4 regions of the Ochrobactrum sp. Marseille-Q0166 genome follow, and region 4 is predicted to be linked to each of the others. Evidence: predicted binding sites of a transcription regulator. Region 4 holds the regulator's gene; each other region holds the start of a gene.
The links. The regulator PhoB, encoded in region 4, activates phosphate uptake and scavenging genes when phosphate is short. The targets are predictions, from matches to a motif close to TGTCATNNANCTGTCAT.
Positions count from the first base shown of each region.

Region 1: the regulator PhoB is predicted to act here: its motif matches at 2,075-2,091, upstream of H5024_RS07520 (UDP-2,3-diacylglucosamine diphosphatase).
Region 2: the regulator PhoB is predicted to act here: its motif matches at 4,286-4,302, upstream of H5024_RS08810 (RNA degradosome polyphosphate kinase).
Region 3: the regulator PhoB is predicted to act here: its motif matches at 4,642-4,658, upstream of ugpB (sn-glycerol-3-phosphate ABC transporter substrate-binding protein UgpB).

Region 1 is NZ_JACJUO010000001.1:1,577,542-1,584,918, reverse strand. It holds gene H5024_RS07530 (NADP-dependent malic enzyme) at 1-500, opposite strand, end outside; gene H5024_RS07525 (citrate/2-methylcitrate synthase) at 932-2,014, shown strand; gene H5024_RS07520 (UDP-2,3-diacylglucosamine diphosphatase) at 2,145-3,002, shown strand; gene H5024_RS07515 (glycosyltransferase family 1 protein) at 2,989-4,059, shown strand; gene dgcA (N-acetyl-D-Glu racemase DgcA) at 4,029-5,009, opposite strand; gene H5024_RS07505 (ABC transporter permease) at 5,071-6,246, shown strand; gene H5024_RS07500 (ABC transporter ATP-binding protein) at 6,358-7,218, shown strand; gene H5024_RS07495 (MlaD family protein) at 7,222-7,377, shown strand, end outside.
Region 2 is NZ_JACJUO010000001.1:1,847,984-1,855,360, forward strand. It holds gene rnd (ribonuclease D) at 1-301, shown strand, start outside; gene ppx (exopolyphosphatase) at 416-1,957, opposite strand; gene H5024_RS08810 (RNA degradosome polyphosphate kinase) at 1,954-4,236, opposite strand; gene H5024_RS08815 (zinc-finger domain-containing protein) at 4,435-4,689, shown strand; gene H5024_RS08820 (FAD-binding protein) at 4,731-5,936, shown strand; gene H5024_RS21605 (GNAT family N-acetyltransferase) at 5,918-6,433, opposite strand; gene H5024_RS08830 (amino acid ABC transporter ATP-binding protein) at 6,480-7,289, opposite strand; gene H5024_RS08835 (amino acid ABC transporter permease) at 7,310-7,377, opposite strand, start outside.
Region 3 is NZ_JACJUO010000002.1:1,191,930-1,199,306, forward strand. It holds gene H5024_RS16780 (SLC13 family permease) at 1-261, opposite strand, end outside; gene H5024_RS16785 (sn-glycerol-3-phosphate import ATP-binding protein UgpC) at 392-1,447, opposite strand; gene ugpE (sn-glycerol-3-phosphate ABC transporter permease UgpE) at 1,447-2,295, opposite strand; gene ugpA (sn-glycerol-3-phosphate ABC transporter permease UgpA) at 2,307-3,188, opposite strand; gene ugpB (sn-glycerol-3-phosphate ABC transporter substrate-binding protein UgpB) at 3,258-4,559, opposite strand; gene H5024_RS16805 (serine hydrolase domain-containing protein) at 5,029-6,537, shown strand; gene ade (adenine deaminase) at 6,601-7,377, shown strand, end outside.
Region 4 is NZ_JACJUO010000001.1:266,247-273,623, forward strand. It holds gene H5024_RS01225 (cell wall hydrolase) at 1-722, opposite strand, end outside; gene phoB (phosphate regulon transcriptional regulator PhoB) at 1,354-2,040, opposite strand; gene phoU (phosphate signaling complex protein PhoU) at 2,160-2,882, opposite strand; gene pstB (phosphate ABC transporter ATP-binding protein PstB) at 2,951-3,724, opposite strand; gene pstA (phosphate ABC transporter permease PstA) at 3,787-5,103, opposite strand; gene pstC (phosphate ABC transporter permease subunit PstC) at 5,103-6,596, opposite strand; gene H5024_RS01255 (substrate-binding domain-containing protein) at 6,751-7,377, opposite strand, start outside.

The DNA of each region.
Region 1 (7,377 bases), 1.3 Mb from region 4:
GGGATATTCATCTTTTCACGAAGCTGTTCTTCAACTTCGAAGCATTCCGGCGCCTTGATGTCTTCAAGATTGATGCCGCCGAACGTAGGTTCAAGCGCTGATATTACATCAACCATTCGGTTGATTTCATGCGCATCAATTTCAATATCGAAGACGTCAATGTCTGCGAATTTTTTGAACAGGACAGCCTTGCCTTCCATAACCGGCTTTGATGCAAGTGCACCAATATCTCCAAGACCCAAAACTGCTGTGCCATTCGAAACAACGGCTACGAGATTACCGCGCGCTGTATATTCAGCAGCGGTCGAAGGGTCTTCATGAATTGCGAGACACGGAGCAGCGACACCAGGTGAATAGGCAAGTGCAAGGTCGCGCTGATTGCCGAGCGGTTTGGTTGCCTGAATCTCAAGTTTTCCCGGCTTTGGATAGCGATGAAAGAAGAGAGCCGCTTCATCAAAATCCGAACGCGTGGAGGTTTTAGGTGTCTTTTTATTCGTCATGATCGCATCGCTTTCCGGTTCATGCTTGCAATAGGGGAATTTCGCAGATGGCAATTCGCACCCGTTGAGCCAATGTCGCTTCTATCTCAAACTTCCAAAATAATGTAGGCCCGATTCTAACAAGCAGTTATTACGCAAATGCGGTAATATCAAATCAACTGCTCTTTTATCCACGTTAGAAAATTTAAATTTTTTATTGGATGCAGCGAGATAATGTCTCGTTCAAAATATGAAAAAATTTCAAGTATATTTTTAAGGAAAGATAATTTTATGCTACTTATATTTATCCTTCTTTTTAGTAATCAATACTATTTGTGAATTAAAATTTTTAAATTAGATTAATTATAATTAGCTAACAACATTATTCGATTTATTTGTTCAAAAAGTGAGTTATTATAACATCTTATTTTGTAAAAATCGGAGTAATTTTAATGAAAGATAATTGCAATGACGTAGTTTTCTCTGAAACAATTATTTCAAGGTATGATGATCAAACAGGTGATTTCTTTTTATTAGGAAAATCAATAAAAAGAATTTGTCATGATGTGAAAATAGAGGGCTGTATCGATTTATTATGGCCTAATTTTTTCCAGAAGAATATGTTTGATGATAATTTGCAATTTGCTCTTGGGCAGGCGCGAGAGCAGATCTTTCATTACACTGAAGAAATCGACGATACTTTACTGGAAATGTCACCGCTGGAGGCAATTCGCGCTTTGGTAAGCCGCATTCCTGATGGTAATGACTTTACGACCGCACTGCACGTGGTCGCTGCACCGGCGGTATTTGCACCTGCTTTCATACGTATGAAACGTGGAAGGCATATAATTCGCCCTGATTCATCGTTGCCTCATAGCGCAGATATTTTACGAATGATGAATGTTTCTATGCCTGAGCCGCAGGAAGCGCAAGCTCTCGATACCTTTCTTATTTCTGTCGTGGATTTTGGCCTCACACCAGCAACGTTAGCTGCGCGAATTTCAGCATCGGAACGGCAATCAATTACGTCCTCAATAATTACTGCTCTTTCTGTTCTTTCAGAAAAAAATCAAAAGTGTAATCCTACCGCAGCTTCGAACATCCTCGATATTCTTTCATCGGAAAAAATGACGGATGATTGGCCAGTTGCTGCCATTGATGGCAATGCGCCCACTCAAGAACGCGGCAGCTTATCAACGTCTAATGGAGATGTAAGAGCTGACATAATCAAGTCAACGCTCGTCAATCTTCAGAACGATATAGGCTTAAGAGTTTCAAGTAAGGTATCTTTAATTGAAAGTCTTGACGATAAATTTATAGATGACCAAAATAACTATAATGGGAATAACGGATTATTCACTCGACACAAGATTTATTCTGCTCTGCTACTAGAGCAGTTGGGTTTTCCTTCAGAGGTGTTCAGTTGTGTAGTCGCTATGGGACGAACTGTCGGTTGGGTTGCTCATTGCCGTGAGCAAATGCAAACCCCTTGGCTTGTTCGCCCGACGTTGCGATATACAGGGGTCGAAGAATAATCATTGCTGATTATTCGCGTTAGCATGGGTGCAACGAGTTTTAGGTTGCATAATTTCCATCGTCATATGCCTGTGACCTGAATCAGGTCTTCTTCGCTCAAATTCAGGTTGCCATCGGAAGGACAACCCAATGAGCGAAGAACAGACTGCGCCAAAGAAATACCGCACCCTGTTCGTTTCTGACGTGCATCTAGGTTCTAAAGCGGCTCAGGCCGAACTTTTGCTGGAATTTCTGCGCCGTCATGATGCGGAAATGATTTATTTAGTTGGCGATATCGTTGATGGTTGGCGCTTGCGACGCAATTGGCATTGGCCACAAGAACACAATGATGTTGTGCAGAAGCTTCTGCGCAAAAGTCGTAAGGGCGCGACGATCATTTATATCGCCGGCAATCATGATGAGTTTCTGCGCAATTTCCAAGGGACGCATTTCGGTGGTATCGAGGTGATGAACCGTGCAATTCATGAAGCGGCTGACGGACGTAAGTTTCTCGTAATTCACGGTGACCAGTTTGACGTAGTGGTACGAAATGCGCGCTTCATCGCCTATCTCGGTGATTGGGCTTACGACACCGCCATTTGGATCAACACGATTATGAACCGCGTACGCGCCAAGTTTGGCCTTCGCTATTGGTCGTTTTCTGCTTGGGCGAAATTCCGGGTCAAAAAAGCGGTTAACTTCATCGGTAAATTTGAAGACGTGGTTTCAGAAGAGGCGCAGCGCATTGGTGTCGATGGGGTTATCTGCGGACATATCCATCATGCAACAATAGAGAAAATGAATGGTGTTGAGTACATCAACACAGGGGACTGGGTTGAGAGTTGTACAGCGGTTGCGGAGCATTTTGACGGCCGTATGGAATTGCTCGAATGGGCGAAGCAATTGGATCAAAAGCCGTTGCTACCCGCGGTTATGGATGTAAACACCGGCGGCAAAATAGTCGGGTTCCCGAAAGTGCCACGAGAAACGGTAAATGGCAGCCGATAAAAAACTTGTCATCGTTACAGACGCCTGGCATCCGCAAGTAAATGGCGTTGTAAGAACGCTGGCTAAATGCTGCGAGCTGATGAAGGAGCGGGGATACGAGGTGATCGTGATTTCCCCAAAGGATTATCGCTCAGCCCCGTGCCCGACCTATCCAGAAATTCGACTCGCCTTAACAAGGCCTTCGACAGTTAGACAGCGACTGGTCAAACTAAAGCCGGACTACGTGCATATTGCAACGGAAGGCCCGCTCGGGTTTATGGCGCGACGCGCTTGTCTTAAGATGGGGTGGAGTTTTACGACGAGTTTCCATACGCGTTTTCCAGAATATCTTAGGGACCGGGTCCCCATCCCGCCAAAGTGGACCTACGCATTTCTTCGCCGTTTTCATAATGCGGCGTCGCATACGCTTGTTCCAACTCAGTCAATCATTGATGATTTGCAAGGGCGTGGCTTCACCGGGTTGGAGCTTTGGACGCGCGGCGTTGATCGCAAGTTGTTTCATCCGCGAGATAAATTGGCGAAGCAATGGCCAAAACCAGTGTTCATATGTGTTGGACGTGTCGCCACAGAAAAGAATCTACCCGCGTTTTTGGAGCTCGAGCTACCGGGAACCATGCTGATCGTTGGGGACGGCCCGGAACTTGACGATTTGAAAGGCCGTTTTCCGAAAGCCCATTTCGTAGGCAAGAAAGAAGGCGAAGATCTAGCGCGTATCTATGCATCAGCCGATGTATTTGTGTTTCCAAGCAGAACCGACACATTTGGCCTCGTTTTGCTGGAAGCCATTGCATCGGGTTTGCCTGTTGCGGCATTTCCAGTTCCGGGATCTTCCGACGTTGTTGGTACCACCGGAGCAGGAATTTTATCCGAAGACTTGCAAGCTGCCTGTTTAGCAGCCCTAAACATGCCAGCCTTCGATCCGGCGGAAGTGCTGAAGAATTTCACATGGGAAGCCTGTGCGGACATCTTTGAAAATGTTTTGTCTTCCACAAAAAGTGTCGCACAAACTATGAGGTATCCGGATAATCAGCCCCAGACAACCGCTTCCGGGGGATAAACCAGAGCTCCCTCGTAAAGCAGTCCCGGTTCACGATCATGCGCCAATAATAATGGTCCATCGAGGTCCACAACATTGGCTTTTTGTGCAAGCAGAACTGCTGGGGCCATACCAAGTGATGTACCGACCATACACCCAACCATGATTTGCAAGCCCAGAGAACGGGCTTTCTCTCGCATAACCAGGCCTTCCGTCAATCCACCGGCCTTATCAAGCTTGATATTAACGGCATCATAGCGCTTGGCGAGATCTTCCAACCCAATCGACGTATGAACGCTTTCATCAGCACAGATAATTACGGGCCGTTTAATCCGACTTAGAATTTCGTCTTTGCCAGCGGGCAGGGGCTGCTCGATCAAAACCACACCAGCTTCGGCTGCCGCAATCATATTTTTTTCAATATTTTCGTTGGTCCAACCTTCATTCGCATCAATGATTATGCGGCTGTTGGGGGCAGCATTGGCAACTGCATGAATGCGCTCGATGTCATTATCACCGCCCATTTTAACTTTGATAAGCGGATAGTGCGCGACCTTTGTAGTTGAATCCGCCATCTCAGCCGGTGTGCCAAGCGACACGGTGATTGCGGTTTCCAAAGGATGTGCCTCTATACCCAGTGTTTCTGCTACGCTTTTTCCAGAAAGCTTGGCTTCAAGGTCCCACATTGCGCAGTCGACCGCATTACGGGCCGCACCTGCTGGCATAATTGTCTGAATTGCTTGGCGTGTGACACCCGTTTCGATCATCGCGCGCACCGCTTCAATCTGTTCACTTACACTTTCGATTGATTCGCCATAACGTGCATATGGCACGCATTCACCTCGGCCAATCCTACCATCTCGACTTAACTCGCACACAATGACAGATGCTTCGGTCTTCGATCCGCGAGAGATTGTGAATTTCCCGGCGATAGGATAGCGTTCGTGAATGATTTTCAAACTACTGTGCATGGATATGCCCTTTAGGACGCGGTATTTCGGTCGTGTAACGACTCGTATAAGAGGCTAAGACATGTTGACCGATGCTGCCGACAAAGCAAGTGCTGCTACAGATCTCGCGCCTAAGATTGATTTGGCAGAGCACGAAGGTGTGCGTCGCATCGCTCTGAGCGGACGCTGGGTTTCGCAGAGCGTCGGTCTGGTTGACGGTAAAATGCGTGAACTCGAAAAAATGGGGGGCTCGCAGGCCGTCAATATTGAAGCGTCAGGTGTGGAAGGGCTAGATACAGCTGGAGCATGGCTAATCGAGCGGTTGCGTCAGAAGCTTTCGTCACAAAATATCGACGTTCAGTTAGAAGGCATTAAACCGGCTTGGCTGCCGCTTGTAGAAGAAGTTGGCAGCTCAGTTCAGCGAACGCTGGACGTGCAGCAGATAAAAAAGCCGTTTTTTATCATCAAAATGCTGGACTCTATCGGTCGAGGTGTCGCTGCCGTTTATCAGGATTTCCTGATGGCCATGCATATTTTGGGTGCAACCATTCGTGGAGCACAGCTCAAAGCAGGGCGCGGTAGCGGGATTCCATTTCCAGCAATCGTCAAACAGATTGATCGGATGGGTGTCGGTGCGATTCCTATCATCGTCCTCATGTCTACAATTGTTGGCGCAATTATAGCCCAGCAGGGTGCGTTTCAGTTGCGATATTTCGGGGCTGAAATATTTGTCGTTGATCTTGTTGGCATTCTTGTTCTGCGTGAGTTGGGCGTTTTGCTCACTGCCATCATGATCGCTGGCCGCTCGGGCAGTGCAATCACGGCAGAAATAGGCTCCATGAAGATGCGCGAAGAAACTGATGCGCTGACGGTCATAGGGCTTAATCCTGTCGGGGTGCTTGTTTTCCCTCGGCTTGTCGCGCTGGTGGTGATTTTGCCTCTTCTCACGATCGTTGCTGATTTATCTGCCTTGGTTGGGGCCGCCGCCGTTACTTATTTTTACTCAAATATCTCTCCCGAAGCATTTATTTCCCGCTTGCATGATGCCGTGGCATTGAACACATACTTTGCGGGTCTTATTAAAGCGCCATTTATGGCGATGATTATTGGTATACTTGCTTCTGTCGAAGGCATGAAAGTGGGTGGAAGTGCAGAATCACTTGGTAGCCGGGTAACAGCTTCAGTCGTAAAATCGATCTTTGTTGTTATTGTCGTCGATGGCATGTTTGCGATGTTCTATGCAGCCATTGACTTCTGACGGCATTCAGCCGCGTATCATGAGGTCTTTCTGATACACTCAGGGATAAAAATCGTTGCGAAGCCGTTTCTTACCATTCAGTTGCTGGATAAGCTCGGATAAAGAATAGTGATGGACACGAGCATAGATAATCAGCCGCAAGTGCAGCAGACAGAAAATAGCGATCAGCCTGTGCCGATCATTTCCGTGCGGGATGTGACCGTTGGTTTTGGCGGCCGCGCACCTGTGCTTGATCATCTTTCGCTTGACGTTTTTAAAGGGGAAGTCCTGGGCTTTATCGGACCGTCCGGTTCTGGAAAATCCGTGCTGACGCGTACTATTCTGGGTCTAAATAAAAAGCAGTCCGGGCAGATCGAGATTTTAGGAAACAATATCGACAAACTGACCGAAGTTGAAAAAATGGCCATCGATATGCGTATGGGCGTTTTATTTCAACATGGTGCGTTGTTTTCTGCGCTGAGTGTTCTTGAAAATATTCAGGTGCCAATGCGGGAGTATCTTGATCTTCCACCTAAACTGATGGATGAACTGGCGCGATTGAAAATAGATCTCGTTGGGCTCAACCCGGATGCGGCGGATAAGTTTCCGTCTGAGCTTTCCGGCGGCATGATTAAGCGAGCAGCGCTCGCACGTGCATTAGCTCTTGATCCAGACATTGTGTTTCTGGACGAGCCGACGTCTGGCCTTGATCCGATTGGTGCTGCGGACTTTGATGAATTGATCGCCAATTTACGCGATACTATGGGTCTCACCGTTTTCATGGTAACGCATGATCTCGACAGCCTTTTTGCAATTTGTGACCGGATTGCAGTTCTGGGCAATAAAAAAATTCTGGTTAGCGGTTCCATTGAGGAGATGCTGACTGTAGACGATCCGTGGGTTAAATCCTACTTTCGGGGAAAGCGTGCGCGTCAGATTGATACTTCAGCGCCGAGCAGAAGACGGCCTGACAACCGTTTGCAGACTGGATAAGATATGGAAACTAAGGCCAATTACGTTGTGGTAGGAGTTTTCACGTTAGTCGTCAGCCTGCTGGCTTTCGCTTTCGTGTACTGGATTGCGCGTTATGGTGAAGCACGCGATTCCGTGGGGCTCGACGTTCGCATTCCGGGGTCTGTAACCGGCTTGAGC
Region 2 (7,377 bases), 1.6 Mb from region 4:
ACCAAAAGAAGACCTGCCAAAGTTGCCAAAACAGTCTCATTCGCCAGAAGGCAGTGCTGCGGCTGCAGATATTCTCAAAGTGCTGCTCAAGCTTGTAACCGAAGAACACGGGGTTGCCGCCAAGATCGTTGCAAGTTCTGATGATATTGACAAGATCGCAGCCGAAGGCGAGAAAGCCAATGTTCCCGCCCTTCAGGGCTGGCGCCGCGAAGTCTTCGGTCAGAAAGCGCTTGATCTCATTGAAGGCAAAATCGGTATTCGGTTTGAAAACCGGCGCATTCAAGCTGTCGAATTAAACTAGAGTGCATTCTGAGAAATGTTAAACGGTCTTTAAAAAAAGAGGCACGATAAAACATAAGGAAAAGGCCGGCGGGAAAACTCCAGTCGGCCTTTTATCTTAAGTATTCTGACGAATTTAATGACGCTCGTTTGCGTCAATCGCACTATCTCCAATTGCAAAGAAGAGATTCTTTCCTGTCAGTTTTGCAAGCTGCTGCAAACGTCCTTCCGGACGATCAGAAATCAGGTCGGCAATGTCGCCCGGTACGACCAGCGCAACGCCATTTTCTTCTTCGCGCCAGTAAAGGCGCGGGATGACACCAGGCATAGATGCTGACAGTAGATAAATCACACGCAGCAATGCGCCAAGAAGCTTTGCCCGCGCACGCAAACGCGGCGTGGCAAGCTGCAGGATTTCCGGCGCTATTTCGTCTTCGACCAAACCTTCATGGCGATAATAATTCGCAAGCGCCATGAAAGAACGGCCCGGGTGATCGATGCCGCCGAATGAACCATGCGCAATGATGTTCAATGCCTGTGAACCGCGATAGTCGGGATGCGCGCGCCAACTGATGTCAGCCACGAGACACGCCGCCTGACGATAGCGACCTTCATCCTCAGTCTCATCGAAACCAAGGATGGGCAGTGAAAGCGTTGTCCAGGTGGCAAGTTCGCGTGCATGGCGCGGAGAGCGAGAACGCAGGATTGCCAGCTCTTCCGCTGAGGATAGAAGCGGATCAAGTCGCTGTTCGTTCTTGGGCAGCAACGAATAGAGATAGCCTTCACGAACACCCAGCGCCGAGAATACGATCTTGGAGGGCTTCATTCGACGAATGGTTTCGAGCAGAACGGCCGCACCGTAGCCAAGAAGCTGGCGACGGTTCTTGGATACAGCTTCGATGCCGCGCATCGTGTCGATATTGCCTTTGGCAACCCTTGTGAGAAAGCTCTTTGCTTCCACCGGATCCATCTCATAGCCATGCATGACGTGCAGCGGATAATGCTTGGCCGTCATGTGCAGCTTGGCGAGATTTCGCCATGTACCACCCACAGCGTAAAAAACCTGCCCTTGATGTTCTTCAAGCAGCGTTGCGCGCGCCAATTCCGTACGGGCAATCTTCGCGGCTTCCGGCAACTGCTCGTTGGACATATCCTGCAAACGCAAACCACCAAGCGGAAGGGTAATCCCCTCGCCGACCTCGTGGTCATTGACGCCAACCAGCTCCAGACTGCCACCGCCAAGGTCGCCAGTTACGCCCTGCGGTTTGTAAAAACCGGAAATGATACCCAAAGCAGAATAATAGGCTTCTTCCTTACCGGTCAGCACTTCAATGTGTCGTCCAAGAATGGCCTCGGCTTGCGAAATGAAATCGGGACCGTTTTTCGCTTCACGTGCAGCGGCTGTTGCGAGTGCATGAATTGAAACCGCCCCCGCCTGTTCGGCCAGAACGCGAAAACGCTTCAATGCGCGCAAGGCAATATCGACGGACTTCTCATTAAGCTTTCCGGTCTTGGCCAATCCTTTACCAAGACCACAGAGAAGCTTTTCATTGAAAAGCACTGTCGGAGACCGGACGATGCCCTCGTAAACAACGACTCGGATCGAGTTGGAACCGATATCGATAACCGCAACGGGTTTGAGCCCCTTCAAACGGCCTTGTGCAACTGCTGGACTCATGAAGTCGTTTTTCTTTCAGCCTGTGCACGTCTACGATGCGCAGTGAGGCGTGGGGCAGATGACTTCGGTGACTTTCCTCGACCAGACAAGCTGGGATTTGTCATGAAATATTCCTGCGCGTTGAAGGCTTCTTCTCCATCCGCCTTTTCTATCCGGCGAGAGGTACCATCCGCAAGTAGCTGATAGCTCTGTTGGTTATCAATTATGTTGGCAAACATAATTTGCGACAGAATCTGCTGGTGTACAGTGGCATTCGTTACTGGCACCAAAGTCTCGACACGGCGGTCCAGATTGCGCGGCATCATATCGGCAGAACCGATATAGACGATTGCCTTGTCGGACGGCAAATCATGCCCATTTCCGAAACAGAAAACACGGCTGTGCTCGAGAAAACGTCCGACAATCGACTTCGCGCGAATGTTGTTCGAAAGACCTGGAACCCCCGGACGCAGGCAGCAAATACCGCGTACAATCAGCTCAATATCAACCCCTGCCTGACTCGCTTTATAGAGCGCATCAATAATCTGTGGATCAACCAGCGAATTCATCTTCATCCAGATGGCAGCGGGCTTACCAGCCTTCGCATTGCTAATCTCATCTTCAATGTGCTTCAAGATTCGCGCGCGAAGCGTCAATGGTGAGATCGCGATTTTCATTTCCTCGGCTGGCTGCGCATAACCGGTAATGAAATTAAAGATATGCGCAACATCTCGCGCAATATCAGTATCTGAAGTAAAGAACGACAAATCGGTATAAATACGCGCCGTGATCGGGTGGTAATTTCCCGTACCAAGGTGAACATAGGAACGCAGTTTCTGATCTTCACGGCGAACAACCAGCGACATCTTTGCGTGCGTCTTCAGTTCGATAAAGCCGAACACCACCTGAACACCTGCACGCTCCAGATCGCGCGCCCAGCGAATATTGGCTTCTTCATCAAAACGCGCCTTCAGCTCGACAAGGGCCGTTACCGATTTGCCAGCTTCGGCCGCATCAACCAATGCACGCACAATGGGACTGTCATTGGATGTACGATAAAGCGTCTGCTTGATTGCAAGCACATCCGGATCAGCCGCAGCCTGACGAAGAAACTGCACCACCACGTCAAATGATTCATATGGATGATGGACCACTATGTCCTTTTCCCGAATTGCGGCAAAGCAATCGCCGCCATGCTCACGGATACGTTCGGGGAAACGCGGATTGTAAGACACGAATTTCAGATCATCGCGCGGAACCGACACAACTTCCGAAATCATGTTGAGCGCAAGAAGACCTTCAAGAACACTGATACGGTTTTCGGAAACACCGAGTTCAGTTGCAACAAAAACCCGCAATGCTTCAGGAATTTCAGCATCAAACTCTATACGGATCACCTGACCACGGCGGCGGCGCTTCAAAGCTGTTTCGAAAAGTCGAACCAAATCTTCCGCCTCTTCTTCCACTTCTATATCGCTGTCGCGAATGATGCGGAATGTTCCGGCGCCACGAACTTCATAGCCAGGGAACAGACGACCAATAAACAGGCTGACTGCATCTTCAATGGTGATAAAGCGGAAAGAGTTCTGCTGTTCAGACGGAAGCTGGATAAAGCGCTTCAGCGCAACCGGAATACGCAAAAGCGCCGTCATTGGATGACTATCGAGGCGGCGTGCGAGTTGCAGCGCAATCGAGAAACCAAGATTTGGAATAAACGGGAATGGATGCGCAGGATCGATTGAAAGCGGTGTCAGAACCGGGAAAATCGTTTCAAGAAAATGGCCTTCCAGCCAATCTTTTTCTGTTTCCGACAAGGCTGATGGGCGGACGATCTCGATATTTTCTTTTTCAAGTTCTTCGCGCAGCGTGCGCAAGCGTTCCTGCTGCCCTTCCTGAAGACGGCCTACTTCTTCCAGAACAAAATCAAGCTGTTCCTGTGGTGTGCGACCATCGGCGCTGCGCATGGCAACACCTGCACGCACCTGTGCCGCCAGACCCGCAATACGCACCATGAAGAATTCATCGAGATTGGCTGCAGAAATTGACAGGAAGCGCAGACGCTCAAGCAACGGCTGGCGTGTATTGCCAGCTTCTTCCAGAACACGACGGTTGAACTGCAGCCACGAAAACTCACGATTGACAAAGCGCTCCGGGCTTTGCATCAGCTCAGAAATCTTATCATCATTCATAGCTTCTTGAGCACCCCCAACTTTTCCGAGATTCTTTTCCGCGGAAAGACCGTTGGCTGGCTGAATGGTCAAATCAGTCGTTTGTGATGCCATAATGCTGTTTTCGTTCATTTTTCCTGTCCCGGCTTTTACCGGAAAATCCCGGCGCGACCATAAGCCTATGGCTGTCATATGACAGTTTGATAGCAAACCGCCTAAATTGTCTCCAGAATTGATGAAAACACTTCCAGAAACAAGCCGTTCGGGGTAAACGCTTTAAAAATAACTATTCAGACTGAATACCACGATCCAAAAGCGCCGGAGCATATTATGTCCGATCACATCATTCCGCACTTCCAGAACGACGCTGGTCACAATTCCATTGAAATCGGTGTCAAGGAATTCATGTGCGTCGGCGCGAACCCGCCCTTCGATCATCCGCATGTTTTTCTCGACATGGGTCATGAAAGCGAAGTCGTCTGCCCATATTGCTCGACACTCTATCGCTACAACCCGCAGCTTCACGCTGATGAAACTCTACCTGCTGGCTGCGTCTATGATGCGCCTGCGGATAAAGCTGCCTAAACATAAATAACGGCATTCGTGCCGCTGATATTATGAGCAGCTTGGTCAAGGGACGCATATTGATTGCAGGGGCCGGTGTTGCCGGTCTGAGTGCCGCGCTTGAATGTGCAGCGCGCGGATGGACTGTTCAGCTGGTTGAAAAAGCAAAAGCCCTGTCCGAAGTTGGCGCAGGTTTGCAGCTGGCTCCGAATGCGATGCGCCACCTTGAACGCCTCGGCGTTGCAAACCGCCTTTCCTCACAAGCCGTTACGCCAGAAGCACTCTATCTCATGGATGGGCGTAAGGCTCGCCCACTGCTCGCCATGCAACTCGGCGACAAGGCATTCAAACGTTGGCGTCATCCTTATATCGTTTGCCATCGTGCTGATTTGCAAACAGCGCTGTTAGATGCCTGCCTTGAGAATCCAAATATCGAGATTAATCTCGATGCTGAGATTATTGGCCATAAAGCAGATCAAAACGGCCTCACCGCAACGATCAGACGTGGTGGAGCAGATGAAGATATTGCAGCGGCCTATCTGGTTGCTTGCGACGGTGTTTGGTCTGCGCAGCGCGCCACGGCCGGATATGATAAAGCACGTTTCAGCGGTCATATCGCGTGGCGTACAACACTGGCAGCTAATGCCCTACCCTCAAGTTTCAGCGCCGCCGTACCGGAAAAAAAGTCCGTTTCTGCCTGGCTTGGACCGAAAGCGCATTTCATTGCTTATCCGGTAAAGGGCGGCGACTTCTTCAATTTCGTCGCCATAACGACCGGCGATAATCCTGGTGAGGTGTGGTCGAAGACAGGTGACAAAGTGCAATTGCAGTCTTTCTATGAAGGCTGGAGCAATCCTGTGCGTGATGTTCTCTCAGCTCCAACCGATTGGACCTACTGGCCGCTTTTTGAAATGGCTGAGGCTCAATTTGTCGGCCCGGACAGAACGGTCTTTCTCGGTGACGCCTCTCACGCAGTCACACCCTTTGCAGCGCAGGGTGCTGCCATGGCAATTGAAGATGCGGCAGCACTGGCCGAAGCATTGGATGACGGCGAGCCGAATTCAGCGCTGAAGCGATTTGATTCTATTCGCAAAGAGCGAATCGCAGCTGTTGCAAAACGGGGCCAACTGAACCGCTTTGCCTATCACGCTACAGGTGTATTTGCGCTGGGACGCAACATCCTCTTTGCGATGCGCAGTCCAGATACTTTCCTGAAAGATCTGGACTGGCTTTATGGCTACGATGCCGCTCAGGCTGTTCGGGGCTGATTGAAAAGCAACTCCGACGATCCCTTCAAGAAGCCTAGCTTCTCATAAAAAGGCGCCAGTCTTTCGGGGCAATAAAGCTCAAAACTTTTCACACGTCGCAACTTTTCATGCGATAATATGCGTTGAATAATTGTTTTTCCAAGTCCATGACCGCGAGCTTTTTCTGCGATGATCACATCAAAGATCATCGCCTTGAAGGTGAAGTCGCTTAATACGCGTGCAAAGCCGATTATGCTTCCCTCTGCATCATGACAAAAAATCGTCAGGTCGCAATGGTCCAACATATGTACGACGTCTTCAAACGATCGCGCTGCGGTCCACCATTCTTTGCTGTAAAAGTCATAAAATTCGCGGTGAGCTTCCGATGGTAGATGTTCAGACCAATGACATCTTGTCACGCTAACCTCCTCCTTAAGAACCGTAAACCTCTTGCAACTTTGACCCGTTCGGCAACCACGTTCAGCTTTGCGAAAAGTCGGGCAGCAAATAGAAAACACCCGCCGTTATTAGCGGCGGGTGTTTTTTAAGATGCAACCTGTTTTTTCAATGCAGAATCTGGCTCAGGAACAGCTTGGTGCGCTCATGCTGCGGATTGTCGAAGAACTCGGCTGGTGAGTTCTGCTCAACAATCTGCCCCTGATCCATGAAGATCACGCGGTTTGCAACCTGACGTGCAAAGCCCATTTCATGCGTTACGCAGATCATCGTCATGCCTTCATCCGCAAGGCTGACCATCGTATCGAGCACTTCCTTGACCATTTCCGGGTCGAGCGCCGATGTCGGCTCATCAAACAGCATCACTTTCGGGCTCATGCAAAGCGCACGGGCAATCGCCACACGCTGCTGCTGCCCACCCGAAAGCTGGCCCGGATATTTGTTGGCCTGCTCTGGAATCTTCACACGCTTCAAATAATGCATGGCGATTTCTTCCGCCTGCTTCTTGGGCATCTTGCGCACCCAGATTGGCGCCAACGTACAGTTTTCCAGAATGGTCAGATGCGGAAACAGGTTGAAGTGCTGAAACACCATGCCGACTTCGCGACGCACTTCATCGATCTTCTTGAGATCATTGGTGAGTTCGATGCCATCAACGATGATCTGGCCCTTCTGGTGTTCTTCCAGACGGTTGATACAGCGGATCATGGTGGATTTGCCGGAACCCGATGGTCCGGCAACGACGATGCGTTCGCCGCGCATGACTTTCAAATTGATGTCGCGCAGAACATGGAACTCACCATACCACTTGTGCATGTTCTTGATCTCGATGGCCACTTCGGTCTTCGAGACTTCGAGTTTTGACCGGTCGATTTCGACACCAAGCTCTGATTGCGGGAGGGCGCTTTGTGCACTCATTTGGACTATTCCCTTTATTCTTATCGTTTATGACCTGTGTCGAGCCGTCGTTCCATGAATATAGAGTATCGCGACATGGCGAAACAGA
Region 3 (7,377 bases), on a different contig from region 4:
CAGGTCGGGAAGAAAGCGTTGTACGGCCTCCTGCATGAGGCCCGATCGCGCCACGCCTGCACTCACAATGAGTGCGCTACCAACGATGATAACAATGTCATCGCTGAAGCCGGTAAATGCGTGATCGAACGGAACGACTCCAACGGCGACGGCCAGCAGCAGCGAACACAGGGCTACGATGTCGTAGCGAAACTTACCCCAGATAAATGCCCCCATCATGAGAATAATCACTGCGAAGGACAGTATCTGCTGATGGGTCATGTAATGCGCATTCCTCGAGAATAGAAAAATATTCTATTTTGTGTAGCGCATAAAAAAGAAAACGAAAATGACTAAATCAAGCGAGTTCTCATGTATCGGGCGCTCAAAATCCGAACGCCCGATAATGAAATTAGTTGCTAACGCGGCGGCCATCCGCGCCGAAAATATGGACATCTTTCGCAGATGCACCAATCTTCACAACCTCATCAATTGAATGTTCTGAACGACCCTGAACGCGGAAGATCAGCGGCTTTCCATCAGAGAGTGAACTGTGAATATAACTTTCAGCACCAACAAGCTCGATAGCTTCAATACGGACTTCTGCATTGAAACCGTCGGCTTCCGCTTCGCCATTTTCGATAATGCGAATGTCTTCCGGTCTTACACCGAAGGTGTACTTGTCCGAAGGAAGTATCACGGAATTGCCCGGCTTCCAGACATTTTTCTCGTTACTCTCGAGCAGGTTCATGGATGGTGAACCAATGAAAGTTGCAACGAAAGTCGAGGCAGGCTTTTCGTAAAGCTCGATGGGCGTGCCGACCTGTTCGATATTGCCAGCGTTGAGCACCACAAGACGGTCTGCCATGGTCATGGCCTCCATCTGGTCATGGGTCACGTAAACGCTTGTTGTGCCAAGCGCACGCTGAAGACGCTTGATTTCAACGCGCATCTGTACGCGCAGCTTCGCATCGAGGTTTGATAGAGGCTCATCGAACAGGAACGCAGAGGGTTCACGAACAATCGCACGACCCATCGCGACGCGCTGGCGCTGACCACCCGAAAGCTGGCGTGGCTTGCGATCAAGGAACTGCTCGATTTCAAGCGCTTTTGCAGCTTTGGCAATACGGCGCTCAATTTCGTCCTTTGGTGTTTTGCGGTTTTTCAAGCCATAGGCAAGATTATCGCGCACAGACATATGCGGGTAGAGCGCATAGTTTTGAAACACCATTGCGATGTCACGTTCGGCTGGTTCTACGTCGTTAACAACGCGCTCACCGATGGAAATTGTTCCGGCTGTGATGCCTTCAAGACCTGCAATCATACGCAAAAGGGTAGACTTGCCACAGCCTGACGGGCCGACGAGGACGACGAACTCGCCGTCCTGAATATCCAGCGAAACGCCTTTGATGACTTCAACACCGCCGCCATAGCTCTTGCGGACATTATCAAGAGTGATCTTGCTCATTATTTTTCCGTTTCCACGAGACCTTTGACGAACCAACGCTGCATGAGAACAACAACGAGGATCGGCGGTATGATAGCCAGAATGGCCGTAACCATGACGTAGTTCCACGGTGTGGAAGCATCAGCGAAATCCACCATACGGCGTAGACCGATGATGATCGTGTTCATTTTCGCATCATTGGTGACGAGCAGCGGCCACAAATACTGGGTCCAGCCATAAATGAAGAGAATGACGAAGAGGGCAGCAATATTCGTCTTTGACAGCGGTAGCAGGATGTCGCGCATGAAGCGGAATGGGCCTGCATTGTCGATGCGCGCAGCTTCGACCAATTCACCGGGAATGGTCAGGAAGAACTGGCGGAAGAGGAATGTTGCTGTGGCCGATGCCATAAGCGGCAGTGTGAGGCCTGCATAAGTGTCGATCATACCCAGATCGACAATAACCTTATAGGTCGGCAGAATACGCACTTCGACCGGCAACATCAGCGTGACGAAGATCATCCAAAAGAAGAACATGCGGAACGGAAAGCGGAAAAATACAATCGCGAAAGCCGACATGAAGGAAATGATGATTTTCCCGACAGCAATAAGCATTGCAACCACGAACGAATTCCAAAGAAGCCGCTCAAGGCTCACACCGACCACACGCTCGACGCCGCCGAAAATGGCTTCATTGTAGTTTTCCAGCATATGACCGCCAGGCACTAGCGCGATCGGTGGGCGTATAATCTGTCCTGATGTCATCGTAGAAGCGATGAAAGTATAATAAATCGGAAAGGCAACAACGATAATCCCGATGATAAGGATCAGGTGACCTAACAGATTGGAGACTGGGCGCTTTTCAATCATTTTCGCCTCACTCACGAATAATGTACGCGCTTCTCAACGAAGCGGAACTGGAATGCGGTCAGGGCGATCACGATAATCATCAGAATAACGGACTGCGCCGATGAAGAGCCGAGGTTAAGATTGACGAAGCCGTCGTTATAAACCTTGTAGACCAGAGTTTCGGTTGCTTTGGCAGGGCCGCCACCTGTTACGGAGTGGATGATACCAAAGGTGTCGAAGAACGCGTAAACCGTGTTGACCACCAGCAGAAAGAAAGTGGTTGGTGCCAGAAGCGGGAACACGATCGACCAAAAACGCCGTGCGCCGCGTGCGCCATCTATGGCGGCCGCTTCAATCAGCGATTTCGGGATTGCCTGAAGGCCTGCGACAAAAAACAGAAAATTATAGGAAATCTGCTTCCATGCTGCCGCACCCACAATCATAGCCATGGCCTGATTGCCATTAAGCAGCGGATCCCATGCAAAGCCGGCACTGCGCAACATATAGGCAAGTGTACCCATCGCAGGGTTGAACATGAACAGCCAGAGCATGCCAGCTACGGCCGGTGCCACGGCATAAGGCCAGATCAGAAGTGTTCGATAGAATGTCTTACCCCGAATGACACGGTCGGCAGCGGTTGCAAGCAACAAGGCTGCGCCCATGGCAACGAATGCTGTCAGAAGATTGAAAACAATCGTCACCTGCACGGAATGCAGATAGTTCGGATCCGATAGCACATTGGTAAAGTTCGCCAACCCGACAAAGGTGGACTTCAGCCCAAAAGCGTCTTCACGCATGAAGGACTGATAAATTGCCTGACTTGCTGGCCAGAAGAAGAAAATCACAGTCAATATGATCTGTGGGGCCAGCAGAAAGTAGGGTAAGATCTTGTTTGGAAACGTGACACTTTGCACCGGAATTTCCTTACGATAGCAATGCCGCCAAACCCGTTTTGGGAAGGCGGCACACTTTAGTTCATCAAATTATTGTGCTGCAGCAATAGCTTCGTTGGCGCGTTTTACAGCGTTGTCGAGAGCAGTCTTTGCATCCTGCTTGCCTCCGAGCATCGCTTCATACTCTTCATTGAGAATGTCACGAACCTGCGGCAGATTGACGAGGCGCACACCCTTCGAATTTTCTGTGGGGGCTTTGCCCATCATCTGAAGGATTGGCGTCTCACGGCCCGGATTCTTTTCATAGAAGTCCGAGTTCTTCGTTGCTTCATAAGCGGCCATTGTCACAGGAAGATAGCCGGACTTTTCATGCAGCTTCTGCTGAATATTGGTCTGCGAGAGGAAGTTGAAGAACTGTGCGATGCCCTTGTATTGATCGTCGCTGAGGCCAGCAAAGACCCAGAGGCTTGCTCCACCTGGAATCGTGTTCTGTGGGCCATGCCCCTCATAATAGGGCAACTGGCCGATGCCGTAATTCATCCCAGATTTCACCACGTCGCCAAGGCCACCGGAGGATTCGGTTAACATTGCGCATTCGCCAGACGTAAAGAGCTGCTTGGCTTCAGATGTACGACCGCCATAGCGGAAGGTTCCATCTTTGGCGAGGTCGGCAATTGCCTGAAAGTGTTCAACGAAGAGCGGCTCATTGATTTTGAGTTCAACGTTGGTGCCGCCAAGACCATTTTCATTGGTGCCAAAGGAAACATTGTTCCAGGCAGAGAAGTTTTCAGTCTGAATCCATGTCAGCCATGTCGTAGTAAAACCACATGGCGAAGCGCCACTTGCCTTGATTTTCTTGGCTGCTTCAAAAACTTCCGGCCAGGTCTTTGGTGGATTGTTCTCGTCGAGGCCAGCTTTCTTGAAAGTATCTTTATTATAATAAAGGATCGGCGAAGACGAGTTGTATGGGAACGACAACATGGTGCCGTCTGGCTTCGAGTAGTAAGCGACAATACCTGGCAAATATTGAGACTTGTCGAATTTATAACCACCTTTTTCAAGTACGTCCGCAGCAGGAACAATTGCTCCTTCAGCCGCCATCATGACACCGCTGCCGGCATCGAAAACCTGAATGATTGCAGGTGGCTGCTTGGAACGGAAAGCGGCAATGCCAGCATTCAACGTTTCTGGGTAGCTGCCTTTATAGACCGGAACGATTTTATATTCGCTTTGACTTTCATTGAACTCTTTTGACAGCTCATTGACCATCTCGTTATTGGCACCGGCCATGCCGTGCCACCAAGACAACTCAGTCTGAGCGAAAGCCTGTGAACCAACAGTAAGGGCGAGGGCGCCGGTCAGCGCGGAAGTCGTGATCAGACGGGTAAGCATATTTCCTCCTCGGAAATGAGGTTTCGTGAAGTTCAAGAATGGACTCGATCCAATCTCATGCTCCGATACCTGCATTATGGTTATTACACTTATATGACTGCTATTTCGCTATAGGGCAACTTTTCTCTCCCTAAATAGAATAAAACCGAAAATGTTAATTGGTGAAAGGAAAAAAAACGAAAAAGAATCGATAATTATGTGTAGAAGATGTGGATAGTGTTCCGATCAGTCGTTCCATAGGTTCAGCATAGTGATTTTTGATCGCAGCTGACCACTTTGCATATTATTAATATGAAATATTCATTTCATTAAAAAAATGAGCAAACTCATGGCCTTGCGCTGCCATTCGAATCCCAATTTAAGTGAGTTGTCTTAAAAGCTGTTGATATGAATTTTTTAGGCAGTTTTGATCGCACGCTACTATTTTGAACGTAGGCAAAGCATTGCCAAAATATCTTACGGAGTTTTTATGCCCATCCATATCGACTGGAATGCAGCGTCTCTGTCTGCAAAGCTTCATTCCAGAAAGTGGGCCAAAGATGAACCCGGTGGTGTCATCATCGGTTTTGATTTGGGCGGTGTGAAGTTTGCCTATGCGGGAGGGCTTGAGAGCCTTTCTACGGGCATACCATTTACGGCAAATACGGTCGTTCGCTACGCTTCCATCACCAAGCATATTTTCTGCGCAATGCTTTTGCGTCATTCTGATGTGATTGCTCTTGGTGATCGTCTCGGTGAACACCTCCCGGAATTGCAGATGCCGTTAGCGGATGTAACCATCGCCGCTGCGCTGGATATGACAGGTGGTTTACCAGATGTACGTGAGTGCCTGACTTTATTGGGCCTGTCGGTTTACTCTCATACAAATTCCGAAAGCCTAATCGAGTTTCTTTCGACTTTGACGCGTCTCAATTTTTCTGCGGGGACTGAGATCTCCTATTCCAATACGGGTTATCGACTGGTTGAAGAGGCACTTAACCGTAAAGGCATATTTTTAAAAGATTTTGTACGTTCAGCGATAAGCCAGCCGCTCGATATAGGTATGGATGTTCCAGATATGTGGGCAGATCCTGTCAAAGGACTCGCGCCCGGTTATTGGAAAAACGGAGATAAATGGCAGGAAAGCTCGGCAGGCCTTCATCTTTCTGCATCTGGGAGCCTTGCTGGCAGCGGCATGGCGCTTACGAAATGGGCGCAGGCACTTCTTGCCGGTGGGGAGGGCTTCCGTGGATTGCTGTCGGAGCTGTCGGCGGAACATTTTCTAAGCGATGGTCGTGCGACAGGCTATGGGTTCGGCCTGCGCTGGAACGAAGTGGACGGGAAACGTCTTGTCGGCCATGGTGGATCGCATCCCGGATATAAAAGCTATTTCCTTCTCGACCCTGCTGACAAGACGGGCATAATCGTAGTTTCAAACCGCGAAGATGCAGATACATATAAGATCGCCCGTGACTGCATGGCCGCGCTCAATGGACTTTCGCTTCCTGCTGCGACCGACTCCATCCCGGATGGATTATATGTCGCTGATGATGGCCCGTTCTGGCTTGAGGTATGCGACGGTGTTGCCAATTATCTGGGTGCAGAAGATCGGCTCTATGATATTGGAGAAGGCTGGGCTTCTTCATTGTCGCCATCTTCACCAATGAGGTTGCGGTGGAACGGTGAGGTGCTTCAAGGCGAGATCGGCCATGCGCAGCGCGAATTGTATCCAGTTCAAGCGAGGCCAGTCGATAACGAGTTTGACGGTCATTGGATCGCTCCACTGTATGGTGCGTCGTTCACTATCGACAATGGTCACATTATTATGGGTATCGGTCCCGCGCGTCAGGTGATGCCACTCGAAGATCTTGGCAATGGCAGAGCTTTATTCACGTTGCGGGATGGCCCATGGAACAAACGCATTTGCGTCCATCTGCTTGGCGGCAATAGACTTGAATTGGTACTCAACCGCAGCCGTATGATTGAATATCAGCGTTGAAACCGCTTCATTATGTTATTTTCGGGAAATTGATTCCGAAAATGATTTGAATGGAGTGAGCCGATGCTTGAACAGATGATCGATCAGGGTGCCGGTCGTGAGCCCGCCGATATCGTGTTGAAAGGTGGCCGCTTTTTCGATCTCGTAACCGGCGAACTGGTTGAAAGCGACATAGCGATCAGCGGTGATCGTATTGTGGGAACATTCGGTACCTATCAGGGAAAACAGGAAATCGATATTTCCGGTCGCATTGTCGTGCCGGGTTTCATCGACACGCATCTCCATATTGAATCGTCGAATGTGACGCCACATGAATTTGACCGGTGCGTGCTGCCACAGGGCGTTACCACAGTTATTTGTGATCCCCACGAGATAGCTAATGTTCTTGGCGTAGAAGGTCTGCAATATTTCCTCGATAGTTCGCTGGAGACGATCATGGATATCCGGGTGCAGCTTTCAAGCTGTGTGCCTGCTACCCATATGGAAACATCCGGTGCCGAACTGCTGATCGATGATCTGCTGCCTTTTGCCGACCATCCGAAGGTCATCGGTCTCGCCGAGTTCATGAATTTTCCCGGTGTTCTTTCAAAAGACCCTGAATGCATGGCAAAGCTTAAAGCCTTTCAGGGGCGACATATTGATGGTCACGCACCGCTTCTGCGTGGACTGGATCTGAATGGCTATATTGCAGCTGGTATTCGCACCGAGCATGAAGCGACCAGTGCCGAAGAAGCGCTGGAAAAGATGCGTAAAGGTATGCATGTGTTGGTGCGTGAGGGCTCCGTATCCAAAGACCTGCATGCCTTGATGCCGATTATCACTGAGCGTCACTCGCAATTT
Region 4 (7,377 bases):
TGCTGTGCCTCGTTGGTCTTTGCAGCTTCAGCCAAAGCGACCTGTACCGTTGGCTGAGCCTCTGGAACAGTCCCATCCTGCTGTGTCGTCACGTTATAAAACGGTCCTTCAGGCATAGAGGGCGACTGTGGCGTTGATACGTAAGCGAGATTGTAAGGCGTCTGGGGAACCGGGTTCTGCAATTCACCGTCACGACCACGCTTTTCGTAGAAAGAATTTCCACCGGCGACCAGGACATAGTGCATGTTATTATAAGGGAATTTGAGCCCCGCGGTATGGAAGAACATCGAGTTCTTCAGGGACGGATGGCGCTTACCCTTAAGCACAGCATCGGCTGCAGCCTGAACATCCGGCAGAGCCTTTGAATTCATTTTACGGGTCAGAACGCCGGGAGCGAACTGGTTCTTCTGACCGACAACGCCGCAAATCGTATCCGGATAGCTCCCTGATGCGAGGCGGTTCATAACCACCGTACCAACGGCCATCAGACCATCAGGACTCGAACGGTTCGATTCAAAGAACATCGCACGCTCGAGGCATTCCCTGTCTCTGGCGGTGTATGTGAAAGTCTTGACGCCATTGACCGTCTTGACGTGGCTGGCCGCCGTCTTTTCGGTTTTTGTCTTGGTCGTACCACTGGTCGTCGTGCAACCCGCCACCAAAAATGGTGCCGCGAGCAAACCCAGAATAACCAATGGTTTCTTTGTGGAAGCGCGCGTCAAAGGCTCAATCTCTTAATTTGCATCATTACGACCCTTAATTGATCCAGTCTGATTTCACTTCTTGAAAGCACTTCAAAAAAAGCCGCTACATCAGGCTGGCGTTCAAGCCAAATCGAACGAAAACTAAAATTCAAACGTCTTGCTAATCTTCTTGCCGTGCAAGGATTGCGGATTTTTAGGCAAAAACAAGGCAAAAAATCATATTTCAAAATCGGAGTTATTGCGGAAAACACAGCTTCAGCAACTCGAATCTCCGCTTACCCTTATGTGCTAAGCCATTCTAAATTATTAATAAATAGTTAAAGTATTTATTCAAAACTCATAAGCTGTTGATTACACGCGATTCATTTACCATACGATACGCACCATATGACTGCCTTAATTCGTTAAAGCTTTAACATCCTACTAAGCCTCAGAAATCGACTATGAAAAAACCAGAAATAATTTCGCATACAAGAACCTGCTTACCTTTGGTCAACTTTGTGAAATAATCTGTAACATCGTGTGACATGTGTGATTATGGAACCGTTTTCCCTTAAAAATTACGAATCGGAATGAGTTTTCCAATAGAAAAAAGCCCGCCGCCAGTCAGGCAACGGACCATCATCAAGCTTCGAATAATCCTAAATGATCACCCAAATGAATAGCCTGCACCGCGAACCGTGCGGATCGGATCGAGTGTACGGCCAATATTGATTGCCTTGCGCAGACGCCCCACATGGACATCGACGGTGCGGTCATCAACATAAATATCCGGTCCCCAGACGCCATCCAATAGCTGACTGCGCGAAAAGACCCGTCCCGGAGACATCATGAAATATTCGAGTAAACGGAACTCTGTCGGTCCAAGACGAATTTCTTTTTCCTTGCGATAAACACGATGCTGCTGACGGTCGAGCACAAGCTCGCCAACTTTAAGCACATGCGAGAGAACACTCGGATTGGCACGACGCAGCATGGCTTTGACGCGCGCCAGCAGTTCCGGTGTCGAAAAAGGCTTCACCACATAATCATCGGCACCAACACTCAAGCCCCGAACGCGCTCGCTTTCTTCGCCGCGCGCCGTCAGCATGATCACCGGCAGCCGCTCGGTTTCTGGCCATTGACGCAAGCGGCGGCATAGCTCGATGCCCGAAACCCCGGGCAACATCCAATCGAGAATAAGAAGGTCCGGCACGTTTTCACGCAGCGCAATCTCTGCTTCATCGCCGCGCAATATCGTATCGACGTGATATCCCTCGGCTTCGAGGTTATAGCGCAACAGCACGCTCAACGCTTCTTCGTCTTCAACCACAGCAATCTTGGGTGCCTGTGACATGCAGTGTTTCCTATAGAGTTAAGCCTGGTGGCACATGCAATTCCCCCGTTCGACCGCGTGCCGCCGCGCTTTTTTACATATTCCAATGGCTCACTGGATGGTTACAGCAAGCCATGCGTTCAGGATTTACGAGCCTCATCCACGACAATACCGTGGCTCAGATCTTCTTTCGGGCGTTCTGCAGGCATTTGAAGGCCAGTCACAATGTAATAGACCGTTTCAGCAATATTGGTGGCATGGTCGCCAATACGCTCTATGTTCTTGGCGCAGAACAGAAGATGCGTGCAGGCCGAAATGTTACGCGGGTCTTCCATCATATAGGTCAGAAGTTCGCGAAACAGCGACGTGTACATCGCGTCGATTTCATCGTCACGATCGCGGACGATATTGATCTGCTGGACTGAACGTGTCGCATAGGCGTCGAGAACGTCTTTGAGCTGCGTCAGAGCAAGCTCTGCCAAGGTTTCAAGTCCCCGGTAAAGCTTGCCCGGTTGACGCGATTCCGAAACGGCGGCAACGCGCTTGGCAATATTCTTGCCGAGATCCCCTACACGCTCCAGATCGGCTGAAATACGGATGGAGCCAATGATTTCCCGCAAATCAACCGCCATTGGCTGACGCTTGGCGATGATCATTACGGCCTTGTCATCAATCTCGCGCTCGCTTGCATCGAGGATGAGATCGTCGGAGATAACCCGCTGCGCCAATGCGTTGTCGGCATTGACAATCGCCGCAACAGATTGCTCGACCATGCGTTCCGCATGACCGCCCATTTCGGCAATCTTGTGGGTTAGGAACTGAAGTTCTTCGTCGTATGCGCTAACAGTATGCTGAGACGCCATGATGGACCTCTGATTAAAAATGCAGGAAGCGGAACCACCGTCGGTTCGCGCCTTTGCCAAAATATTGTTTAGCCAAAACGACCAGTGATGTAGTCCTGCGTGCGCTTTTCTGTCGGCGCTGTGAACATCACGTCGGTGTCGCCAACTTCCACCAGATTGCCCAGATGGAACATGGCGGTACGCTGTGAAACACGTGCAGCCTGCTGCATCGAGTGGGTCACGATGACGATGGTATAGTTCTGACGCAGCTCGTCGATCAGCTCTTCGACCTTGGCCGTTGCAATCGGATCGAGTGCCGAGCAAGGTTCATCCATGAGGATCACTTCAGGGCTGACCGCAATCGCACGCGCAATGCACAGACGTTGCTGCTGACCGCCGGACAGGCCGGTTCCAGCATCGTGCAGGCGATCCTTCACCTCTTCAAAAAGACTGGCCTTCTTCAGGCTTGTGACAACGATTTCTTCGAGGTCTGTCTTATTACGAGCCAGTCCATGAATACGTGGGCCATAGGCCACGTTTTCAAAAATGGATTTTGGAAATGGGTTTGGCTTTTGGAACACCATACCAACGCGGGCCCGCAGTTCAACGACATCAATCTTCGGATCATAGATGTCTTCATTGTCGAGCGTAATCTTGCCGGTGATACGACAGCCTTCGATTGTATCGTTCATCCGGTTGAGCGAACGAAGGAAGGTGGATTTGCCACAACCAGAAGGGCCGATCAATGCTGTCACCATCTTTTCCGGTACGTCCAGATCGACTTCAAACAGAGCCTGTTTTTCGCCATAGAACACACAGACCTTGTCGCCACGCATTTTGATCGAAGGGGCGTTGGTGTTCATTTTTTCTCCTACGGCTTTTTCGAGAGATCTTTCGGTCATGAGATTCATCATTTCTCTCCCGTTTACCAGCGGCGCTCAAAGCGGCGGCGCAGAATAATTGCTGCAATGTTCATAACTGCCAGGAACAGGAGCAAGACGATAATAGCGCCTGATGTCCGTTCTACAAAGGCACGCTCGGCTTCATTAGCCCACATGAAAATCTGCACAGGCAGAGCCGTAGCAGGATCCATTGGGGTTGCAGGCATATTGGCAACGAAAGCCACCATGCCGATCAGTAGTAGCGGTGCGGTTTCACCCAGCGCTTGGGCAAGGCCGATAATCGTTCCGGTCAGAATGCCGGGGGCTGCGAGTGGCAGCACGTGGTGGAACACCATCTGCGTTTTCGATGCGCCAAGACCAAGCGCGGCAGAACGAATTGATGGCGGCACAGCACGAAGTGCAGAGCGTGTCGCAATGATGATGGTTGGAAGCGTCATCAGTGTCAGCACCAGACCACCAACGATAGACGCCGAACGCGGCAGATTGAAGAAATTGATGAACACCGCAAGCCCAAGCAAACCGAAAACAATCGATGGCACAGCAGCGAGATTGTTAATGTTGACTTCAATGAGGTCAGTCAGGCGGTTCTTCTTGGCATATTCTTCAAGATAGATTGAAGCGGCCACGCCGATTGGCAGGGCGAGCACCAGCACAATCATCATCATGTAGAAAGAACCAACCAGCGCAACACCCAGACCCGCGGTTTCAGGACGGCTCGAAGCGCCATTCGTGAAAAGACCCCAGTTGAAAGCTTCCCTCATCATGCCTTCATCGGTCAGGGTCTTGATCCAGGCAAACTGGCGGTCCGAAACCTTACGGTTTGCTTCCGGAACTGCGACATCGATCTGGCCCTTATAGGCAGAATCAATATCAGCGGCAGCGAGTACGGGAACGATCTGCGTTGTGCCAATCAGTGATGGATTATCCATCACCATCTGGCGCAGCTGAACACGCACACCATCCGAGAAAAAGCGTCCGACTTCACGCATTTCTGCTCGATTTGATGTCGGAACACCGAGCTTTTCAGCCAAAGCGTTACGCACCAGAAGTGGATAATTGGCGGTGATGAGCACATTCGGATCTGTTGCCAGTTTATTGCCCGGATCGATAACTTGTGCGTCAAGCTTGACCGGCAAATAGATTGTCGTCTGTCCGAAAGCTGTATAGCCCTTCGAGAAAACTGAAAACAAAAGCGCGCATAGAAAGAACACACCTATCGCAATGGCGACCACGCCATAGAGACGGAAGCGACGTTCAGCAGCGTAGCGACGCTTGATCCCGATATCGCGGCGCTGGGGCTTTGGTACCGCCGTGCCGGCATTGAGAGTTGAATCGGACATTATTCGTACTGCTCCCGGTACTTGCGGACGATATAGAGCGCAAAGATGTTCATAATCAGCGTCAGAACGAAGAGGGTGATACCCAACGCAAAGGCAACCAGCGTCTGCGGCGAGTCAAATTCAAGATCCCCCGTGAGCTGACTGACAATTTTCACAGTAATCGTCGTCATTGCTTCAAAGGGATTGGCGGAGAGACGTGCTGCAACGCCAGCTGCAAGAACCACAATCATGGTTTCACCAATCGCACGCGAGGCCGTCATCAGTAATGCACCGACAATGCCCGGAAGGGCTGCTGGCAGAACAACACGTTTGATTGTTTCAGAGCGCGTTGCGCCAAGACCAAGTGAGCCATCGCGGAGTGAACCGGGAACCGCTGTTATAATGTCGTCGGAAAGCGATGACACAAATGGGATCAGCATCACGCCCATTACAAGGCCAGCAGTCAGCACACTCTGCGCCATAATGAAACCCTGACCGCCAGCAATGGCAGCCGAAAGATCACGCAGGAACGGACCAACCGTTATCAATGCGAAGAAACCGTAAACAATAGTGGGGATACCAGCCAGAAGTTCAAGCACGGGCTTAACGACAGTACGAACACGCGGCGATGCATATTCGGCCATATAGATTGCCGAGAAAAGACCGACCGGCACCGCAAACAGCATGGCAACAAAAGCAATGTAAAGTGTGCCAGCCAAAAGGGGGATCAGCCCGAACTGTCCGACTTCACCACCTGAACCGGCAGCTGCAAAGCGTGGGTCCCAGACCGTCCCAAAGAAGAAGTCCATCGGGGCAACCGACTGGAAGAAGCTCACTGTCTGGAACAGAACAGAGAACACGATGCCGATAGTTGTGAGAATTGCGATACCGGATGCAGCGATCAACCCCCAAAGAACAATGCGCTCGACATTGTTGCGTGCACGTGTGCGGCGCTTGATGCCGGAAAGACCGAAAATCAGGCCAGCAACCGCAATAACCAGGGCAATTGCGCTGCCAACGGTGTGGGAAACCTTACTCGCTTTATCAAGGAACAGAGCAACCGGGACCATATAGTCCTGACCTTCTGTTGCAAGCGCCACGCCTTTTGAGCCGAGAACATCACGCGCTTCCTTGTAAGTCTGCGGGAAACTGCCGATTTCAGCCGGCGTCAGCTTTTGTATACCATCAGAAAGACTGCGGATCATGCTGAGCTGCAGACTCCGCTCAGAATATGAACCATCTTCAACGGCGACAGGCATGCGTGCTGTCGCGGTGTGATCCAGATAAACGGATGTGCCAACTGCCCAGACTGCCAGAAAAAGCACAGCAGGCAATGCGGAAACGAGGAAAACCCACCAACCATGATAAAGTGGGCGGGAATGCATTTTCTCTGCGCTTGAGCCTGCAGATTTGGCAGGTTGCGCCTTATCAATTGCAACGGCGCGCTGACGACCTATGAAAAATCCGATCAGTCCGATTGCAACGACACTGACGAGAACCAGAAAGAAGGACATTCAATTTCCCCGGTTGCCCCTAAAAATGCGAAAGCAGCCAGAACTGCAAAATGTGCAGCAAACCGCTTCCACGCGAATGCGCTTGTCTTATAGAACACGCGCGAAAGAGAAAGAACGCGGGGTGTAATGATCCCCACGTTCCACAGATCAAACCTTACTTGACAGCAATAACCTTGCCTTCAGTAAAGGAAGCGCGCTGTGCTTCACGTTCTGCATCTGGAGCTGGCACCAGACCATATTCAGCAAGCGGGCCGTCCGGGCCGACCATCTGCTCGGACAGGAAGAAATCTACATATTCCTTAAGACCCGGAATAACGCCGAGATGTGCCTTCTTTACATAGAAGAACAGCGGGCGCGAAACCGGATATTCACCCGAAGCAACGGTTTCAGCCGTTGGCGTCACACCATTAACAGTTGCAACCTTGAGCTTGTCAGCATTGTTTTCGAAGAAGTAGAGGCCGAAAACGCCAACGCCCTGCTTGTTGGAACCGATGCGAGCCAGCGTTTCGCTGTAATCGCCATCGATATCGACAGCCTTGCCGTCTTTACGGACAGCGATACAGGCAGCAGCTGAAGCTTTGTCATCGAGACCAGTCTTCTTGATTTCTTCAAGAGCGCCCGATGCTTTGCAACCGTCAGCCAGCAGTTTTTCTTCAAAAACTTCACGTGTACCGTGCTTCTCGCCAGGAATATAGGCTGCAATGTCCCAATCCGGCAGGTCTGCATTGACCTGGTTCCATTTGCTGTTTGGATTGTCCACAAGCTTGCCATCGACGATAAC